DNA from 2 places in the Peribacillus sp. SRI_006 genome. Region 1 is predicted to be linked to the other one. Evidence: riboswitches for the same ligand, from Rfam matches in the RefSeq annotation. Region 1 holds a riboswitch; the other holds the start of a gene.

The links. Region 1 has a riboswitch for glycine ahead of gcvT (glycine cleavage system aminomethyltransferase GcvT). Riboswitches for the same ligand answer to the same signal wherever they lie in the genome.
Region 2: linked by a shared signal. The riboswitch ahead of AC2YHV_RS05340 (amino acid permease) and the one ahead of gcvT (glycine cleavage system aminomethyltransferase GcvT) in region 1 are both predicted to bind glycine.

Annotation. Positions count from the first base shown of each region.
Region 1 is NZ_JBYCZT010000001.1:390,419-394,852, reverse strand. It holds gene gcvPA (aminomethyl-transferring glycine dehydrogenase subunit GcvPA) at 1-468, opposite strand, end outside; gene gcvT (glycine cleavage system aminomethyltransferase GcvT) at 486-1,592, opposite strand; glycine riboswitch at 1,733-1,816, opposite strand; glycine riboswitch at 1,820-1,907, opposite strand; gene AC2YHV_RS01930 (DEAD/DEAH box helicase) at 2,285-3,973, shown strand; gene AC2YHV_RS01925 (YqhG family protein) at 3,951-4,434, shown strand, end outside.
Region 2 is NZ_JBYCZT010000003.1:227,249-231,682, reverse strand. It holds gene AC2YHV_RS05350 (hypothetical protein) at 1-318, opposite strand, end outside; gene AC2YHV_RS05345 (amino acid permease) at 383-1,771, opposite strand; glycine riboswitch at 2,280-2,358, shown strand; gene AC2YHV_RS05340 (amino acid permease) at 2,546-3,886, shown strand; gene AC2YHV_RS05335 (DUF3311 domain-containing protein) at 4,164-4,364, shown strand; gene AC2YHV_RS05330 (sodium:solute symporter family protein) at 4,361-4,434, shown strand, end outside.

The sequences.
Region 1 (4,434 bases):
CTTCCGCCTTGTCTGTCCTGAAGCAAGCATCGCTGCTTCAGCCAGCGCCGTCCCGCCGTCATACATGGAGGAGTTAGCCACATCCATGCCCGTCAATTCACATATCATCGTTTGATATTCAAAGATTGCTTGAAGCTCGCCCTGTGAAATTTCAGGCTGATACGGTGTATACGCCGTATAAAACTCAGAACGGGAAAGAACATGATCGACGATGACCGGCGCATAATGGTCATAGACACCCGCACCAAGGAAGGAAGCATAATTTTTAAGGTCCGCATTCTTTGCAGCAAGCCTTGATAATTCTTTCATTAATGCAGGTTCCGATTTAGCAGGCTTGATATCGTATTCTCCTTGAAAACGAACGCTTTCAGGGATATCATTGAAAAGTTCTTCAGCAGCGGATACCCCTATCGCTTCCAGCATTTCTTGTTTATCTTGCTCTGTCATGGGTAAATAACGATGTTTCATCTAATGACCATTCCCCTCTATTTACGTGGTTTTTTATAAAAAGGTGTTTGTATTATAACGGCTTTCAAACGTTTGGAACGGATTTCCACTTCGACTTCCGCATCCAGCACCGAAAATTCCTTATCGATAAGTACCAATCCAACGTTTTTCTTCAATGTTGGCGATTGGGTACCAGTCGTGACCTCGCCAATGACTTCATCACCGCTGTAGACCTTATACCCATGACGTGGAATGCCACGGTCAATCATTTCAATTCCCACAAGCTTCCGGGGAGCCCCTTTCTCCTTTTGCTCAGCAAGAACGGCTTTCCCGAAAAAATCAACTTCCTTATCCACTTTTACTGCAAAACCAATCCCGGCTTCTATCGGGGTGATGTCCGCCGAAAGCTCCTGCCCATACAGCGGCAGTTTCGCTTCAAAACGCAGGGTATCACGAGCGCCTAAACCAATCGGCTGAACCCCCTCTTCCTTACCGGCATCCATAATCGCCTTCCAAAGGGCAGGGCCATTTTTACTGTCGCTATATATTTCAAAACCATCTTCACCAGTGTATCCAGTACGGGATACCAGCGTGGAGATACCGTTAATCATGACATTATCCTTGAACCTGAAAAATCCAATTTCACTTAAGTCAGTACTTCCGGATAGTTTTTGTAATATCTTCTCTGCAGCTGGTCCTTGAAGTGCCAGCTGTGTATAGTCACTTGATACATTCGTAATTTGGGCATCTTCCGTTAAATTCGCTTGAAGCCAATTGAAATCTTTTTCTGTATTCGCTGCATTGACCACGAGCAGATAGTCGTCCTCAGCCCTTTTATACACGATAAGATCATCAACCGTGCCTCCGTTTTCATAACACATGGCGGTATATTGGGCCCCGCCCTGTTGCAGCTTTGATATATCATTTGTCAGCATCTTCTGTAAAAAGGAAAGGCTCCCAGGCCCCTTAACATCGACTTCCCCCATATGGGAAACATCAAATAACCCCGCTTTTGTCCGTACGGCTTCATGTTCATCCTTTATACCCGAAAATTGGACAGGAAGTTCCCAGCCGCCAAAATCAATCGTTTTACCTCCGTATTCACGATAAACCTCAAATAGTGGTGTTCTTTTTAAATTGGTCAAAAAATGACCCCCTTCAGATTTTTTTAAAAATTAATTGGCTTCATTATCAAAAGCTTCTTGTCATTACGCATCAGATACAAGCTGATTCATGATGTGAAAAAAGCACAAAAAAGGACAGAGAAAGCCCGTTTGAGCTTTTTCTCTGTCCTGAAACCTGAAAGTTTACCTATGTAATAGGTTTTCCCCTTTGGTGGCCGTCCCATAACGGGCGGCGCTCTCCAGAGTTGCGTCCAATAAGAGTTCTTTTGCCTGAGAGATTCACTGCTAAGTTTGCTCCTTCGGCGCTACATCCGTAGTCTCTCCCCTTATCTTCACCCGCATATAAATGGTCTACCATTGAAAGGAAGCCGATAAGCCCCAAGCATCGGTAAAACCTTTGAGCATAAATGGAATGCATTCTCTGCCAATTCTCCTAAAACTTCAGAAACCGTTTGACTGATCTCCTTCAGTAATCTTGGATAAATTAGGAGCCTATAGCCCATACTAAGAAAACGCGAACTGCAAAATCGATGTACAAACATTCTTTGTAGCGTTTGGAAATTGGAATTTTCTAAATATACTTATATCCTACCCTAAGAAACTTATCTCTGCAATATTTTTTGAAAAAGAAATATTTTTCTTACTTCACATATGAAATGTTCGGGTTTTGACCTTATATTAAGGAAATTATGATTTAAGAGGGAGTTATTTCTATGAAAATCAATATATCCTTCAATTCTGAATGGAATGACGAGTTTCTGCAAAAGATGGAAAATGACGGTCCATGGGGAAATTGGGAGCTTTATAAGTTGGCGGTTCAAATGGAGGAAAACCTTATCATCCCTGATTTTGAAGGTTTACAGGCGCCCAAGCATCTTCCTCAGCTAACCCCGCTTCCCCATCAATTGGAAGCGGCGAAGCAAGTAGTGGAAAAGATGAATGGAAAAGCCATTTTGGCTGATGAGGTAGGGCTGGGAAAAACAATTGAAGCAGGCTTGATCCTAAAAGAGTATATGATTAGGGGCCTTGTAAAAAAAGTATTGATCCTTGTTCCGGCTTCCCTTGTCACACAATGGGCATTTGAATTGAATACCAAGTTTCATATTCCGGCAGTCGTTCAGAGAAAAAGTTATGTCTGGGACTCCTGTGATGTAGTCATTTCATCCATTGATACAGCGAAACGCGCTCCACATCGAGATATCATCTTTACTCAGGAATATGACTTCATCATTATTGATGAAGCTCATAAACTTAAAAATAATAAGACGAAGAACTATGAATTCGTCCAAAATCTGAAAAAGAAATTTTGTTTACTCCTGACAGCCACTCCGATTCAAAATAAAGTCGAGGAGATATTCCACCTCGTTTCGTTATTGAAACCGGGCCACTTGGGAAATGCCTCACTCTTTTCGGAAAAGTATAAAGGGAAAGGCCGGAACATAACAGAAGATGAACACCTAAAGGAACTGGTCAACACTGTCATGATTCGAAACCGGCGGGCCGATACTGGCATTGAATGGACAAAACGGCATGTGGAAACCATCACCATTGAATTTTCTCCAACGGAACAAGCATTGTATGATGCTGTTTCCAAATTCAAGCCAATTTCGGATGGATCAAAAGGAAGCGCCTTTTCGGCTCTCACTCTCCAAAGGGAAGCATGCAGCAGCAGAGAGGCTGTCTTTTATACATTAAAGAATATGAGGGATAAATACGATCAGCCTTCCCCTGATTTTTTGGCAAAGCTTGATGATTTATTTACTAAAGTGAATGAAACGGTCCAGAACTCAAAGGCTGAAAAAGCTTTGGAACTGATCAAGAAAATTGATGACAAAGTGATTATCTTTACGGAATATCGTGCGACTCAATTATATCTCCAATGGTACCTACAGCAGAATGGAATTTCTTCTGTTCCTTTCCGAGGCGGTTTTAAGCGTGGAAAGAAAGACTGGATGCGTGAATTATTCCAAAAGAACATTCAGGTATTAATCGCAACAGAAGCTGGCGGGGAAGGGATAAACCTTCAGTTTTGCCATCACTTGATTAATTTTGACCTGCCCTGGAACCCAATGAGGCTTGAACAGAGAATTGGACGGATTCACCGCCTTGGTCAGGAAGAAGATGTGATGATTTATAACTTTGCCACGAAAAATACAGTTGAAGAACATATACTGAAGTTACTATACGAAAAAATAAATTTATTTGAAAAAGTAATCGGTGAATTGGATGATATTTTAACCAAACTGGATATTAACAACATTGAAGAATATTTAATTGATGTGGTCGGCGAGTCCAAAACCGAAGGCGAAATGAAAGTCAAGATGGATAATTTTTCATCGTTGATCCAATTCGCTCAATCAATGAAGGAAGGTGAGGTTCATGCAGCAACGGGAAATTCATGATTTTTTAATCACTTTCTTTAAAGCCAATGAGTGTGAAATACTGGATAATGCACCAACCCACCTTACAGTGCAATTGACGATTGAGATGGATAAAGAATTAATGAACAGACCCTTTTATTGGCATTATCTAGAAAAAACAGGAGGTGTTCCGAACCCGGCACAAATCACTTTCATTACCGATCCAGAACAAGCTCCATCCGATTTAAAGGGAGAAATGATTCATTTTGGCTCCCCTCGTCTTCACCAGATTATTCAATCAACCAAAAAGCTGGCAGGGTATACTAGACTTTTTGAGAATACGCCTCCATCAAAAGGCAGAAATAATCCTTTGTTTCCTTGGCTGACCCTGAATGTGAAAATATCCTATCAATGCGACCGCAAAAAAGATACTTTCATGTCAATCGGACTGAATTTAATCTCGGGTGAAATAATGGAAGGGTTTCACCATCGGGTTTTACCGA
Region 2 (4,434 bases), on a different contig from region 1:
CGCTATTTTACTCGTGAATTCGACGACTTTACTCGTGAATTTTGCTGTTTTACTCGTGAATTTCGCTATTTTACTCGTGAATTCGACGGCTTTACTCGTGAGTTTCGCCGTTTTACTCGTGAATTCAACAACTTTACTCGTGAGTTTCGCTATTTTACTCGTGAATTCGACGACTTTTCTCGTGTGTTTCGCTGTTTTACTCGTGAATTCGACGACTTTTCTCGTGAATTCCGCTGTTTTACTCGTGAATTCGACGGCTTTACTCGTGAATCCCACGACTTTACTCGTGAGTTTCGCTGTTTTACTCGTGAATTCCACAATTGATCTACAAGGAAAAAAAAGGCCCTTCTCGAATTAGAGAAGGGCTTTTTACTAGAATTTCTTATCCTGAAATCTCATCATCGGATTTAACATCCAATGGTGTTCGTTTATCCATTTTCAGCATGTAATAACTTGCTATTACCAAGGCTAGGAAAACGATCCCGACAACCAAGGAAATCCTTGTACTAGGATTGATCCACATACCTACCAGCACCATCAGTAAAAAGGCTATTGTCGCATAGTTACTGTAAGGGGCCAACGGCATTTTGAACGGATGTTTCTCCATTTCAGCGGCATTTACCTTTCTGAACTTAAGCTCACTGATAAGTAAGACAAACCATGGAATCATCCCAGGCAAAACACTCGCACTGTACACATAAAGGAATACTTGCGGCGGTGCAAGGTAATTCAGGATAACCCCGATGCCCAACCCTAATAGTACAGCGATCGTGCAATATGCCGGAACTCCATTTTTAGATACTTTAGCAAAGACTTTCGGAGCTTGGCCATTCAATGCCAGTGTGTAAAGCATACGACCTGCACTGAAAATCCCACTGTTGCATCCAGACATCGCCGCAGTGATGACGACAAAATTAATGATGCCTGCCGCTGCAGTGATACCTATTTTGGCAAAGGTCGAAACAAACGGACTGCCTAAGTCATCCAGTTGATCCCAAGGGAATACTGTCACGATGACGAAAATGGCACCAATATAGAAAATTAAAATGCGCCATATAATTGATTGAATCGCTTTTGTTACGGTCTTCGTTGGGTCTTTCGCTTCCCCTGCTGTGATGCCGATAAGCTCAACGCCTTGATAGGAAGCCACGACAAGTGAAAGCGCAAAGAAGAATCCTGTCCAGCCTCCCGTAAAGAAGCCGCCATTTTCCCAAAGATTCGATAATCCAATCGCATCCCCGCCATTCCCTATTCCAAAGAAGATAAGGCCCAGGCCGGCAACGATCATCAATATAATCGTTATGATTTTTATAAGTGCAAACCAGAATTCAAATTCCCCGAAGGATTTAACGGAAATGAGGTTGGCCGCTCCCAAGATGATCATGGCGACCACACCTGGTATCCAGGCCGGTAACTCCGGGAACCAATATTGCATATACAAGCCAACCGCAATGATTTCGGACATTCCGACGATTACCCATTGAAACCAATTGCTCCAAGCAGTCATATAACCTGCCAAAGGATGTATATAGCTGCTCGCAAAGGTTGCAAAAGAACCTGTAGTCGGTTCTAAATAAAGCATCTCACCCATGGAACGCATGATGAAAAATATAAAAATACCTGCAATGGCATAAGCAAGCATTACAGAGGGCCCGGTCCATTTGATCGTGCTCGCAGATCCCATGAATAAGCCGACTCCGATGGTTCCGCCCAAAGCTATCATTTGAATGTGACGTGCTTCCAGCCCTCTCTTTAATTCCTTGTTCGACATGATTAACTCCTCCAGATGCAATATCGGTAATGCTTTTCTATCCTTACCACGAACTTATTAATTATTGCAGTTAGAAATGCTCTATCGAAAAAATACCAATAACACTTCATTTATGTTTTCTTATCTTATAATAGTAAATATTCTGTAAAAATACAATTGTATTTTTGAAATAAACAGTTGCCAATAATATCTTGTTGATTTTTCTAATCTAAAAATATCATTTTAAAAAAATGATGTTCAGTATTTTATTATAGTGATCGTTCATAATGAGTAGAAAACAATCACTTCTGCTTAGACCTTAAGTTAAATACAGACCACTATTAAACTACAGAAAATGCCTGTTTCATTTCAAAAAAAATTGTTGACCTACCGAAAAATAGATGATAGAATTCCAATATTATTTTATAAGCATAATGAAATGATCAAGCAGTGGAAAATCATCACTGACTGACATTTCTTCACAACCGCATACAAGCAAGCGATGAATGCTATGGATGACACTATAGCAGGAGCAGCTTCTGGAGAGACTGTACAAGATGCAGCGCCGAAGGATTCACAATCTCAGGCAAAAGGACAGAAGAGTAACGAATGATATATTGTTATTCTGAGCCCTTTAAGAGATTGGTATTATCCAATCTCTTTTTTTATTGTCCATATTGTGATTGGACTAAAACAACAAATGGGAAAGGCAAGCTGGACGACAATCACGTCCCTCTCTCCAAGACCATGCAGGTAAACATTCACTACCAGACTATAAAAACGGGGGCGTACGAATTGGCTAAACAAGAATTAAAAAGAGATTTAAAAAATCGACATGTACAACTGATTGCAATAGGAGGAACCATTGGCACCGGTTTATTTTTAGGTTCCGGAAAAGCCATACAATTAGCAGGTCCTTCCATATTATTCTCTTATATGATAATAGGGATTGCCTTGTTTTTTGTGATGAGGGCCCTGGGGGAATTGCTTTTATCCAATGCAGGGTACACATCATTCACTGAATTCGCAACTGAATATGTCGGTCCATGGGCCGGCTTCGTGACCGGTTGGACATATTGGTTTTGTTGGATCATGACCGCAATGGCCGATATCATAGCTGTCGGTGTTTATATGCAATATTGGTTTGATGTCCCTCAATGGATTCCGGCTCTGCTTTGTCTGGTCATTCTGTTAGGATTGAACCTATTGACCGTTAAGATATTTGGCGAATTGGAATTCTGGTTTGCCATCATTAAAGTAATCACGATCATCGCCTTGATCATCGTAGGAATTTTCCTTCTGATCCTCGGCTTCAATACCAATACCGGAACGGTTTCCCTAACGAACCTTTGGAATCATGGCGGCATGTTCCCCAATGGCATTTCCGGATTCCTGTTATCTTTACAGTTGGTCGTCTTCTCATTTGTCGGTGTCGAATTGGTCGGGGTTTCTGCAGCAGAAACGGCGAACCCGCGAAAGAACATTCCATCTGCCATCAATAAAATCCCTGTCCGGATTTTGCTTTTCTACGTTGGTGCACTATTCGTCATTCTCTGCGTCAACCCATGGACACAACTGAATGCCACAAGCAGTCCATTTGTAGAGGTCTTTGCGTTAATCGGCATTCCAGTCGCTGCAGGGATCATCAACTTCGTCGTTTTGACATCCGCTGCTTCTGCATGCAACAGCGGTTTATTTTCAACGAGCCGAATACTTTATACGTTAAGCAGGAATGGTGAAGCCCCAGCTAAGCTGGAAAAATTAAATAAACAGGCTGTTCCGAGCAATGCCTTATTCACATCCACAATCGTTGTATCAATAGGGGCATTATTAAGCAAGCTGATACCGGAACAGGCATTTACTGTCGTGACTACCATCAGTGCCATCTGTTTCATTTGGGTATGGAGCATTATCTTGATCTCCCATATCAAATATTCGAAAACAAGGCCCGACCTAAGAGCCGAATCGACTTTCAAGGCTCCTTTTACACCTTTTGTCAATTACGTCATTTTAGGCTTATTCCTGTTCATCCTTATTGTTATGCTATTCGCTGAAGCTACACGGCTATCACTGCTCTTGACCCCAATCTGGTTCATCCTCTTGGTGATACTATATAATTATCGAAAAAAAAGATAGCTAAAGGAAATAAAGCCTTGAACTCAATATGAATTCAAGGCTTTATCTGCATATGAACATATTAGGCCTTCGGCTTTCTGCACACTTTTGCTAAAATATATCAGGCAACTGCATTAAATTTTATATCAAAATAGTGTAAGCTAATATATATTATCGTACCTTTTCCGTCATGTATGAATTTTCCATCCGGTTTGGTTCACCCATCCATCAGTGGCATTGAAGAATGAACCCCCATTGGTGGGCGTTTCACTTTATTTAAAACGGAGGGGGTTGTTTAATGAAGATTATATATATTCTTACACTAGTTCCTTTTATAGGCATACTGGGATTTCTACCTTTTGTTAATAAAATAGAACCATATGTATTAGGGATGCCTTTCAATATGTTCTGGATGGCTATGTGGGTGGTCCTTACCTCTGCCATACTCGGCATCATGTATAAGCTGGATCCCAGGAATCGGGAAGGTGACCAGGAATGAATATTGCTCTCTTAATCATTTTAGCATTTTTACTTCTATCGATATTTTTAGGAATACGCTCTTCAAAAGG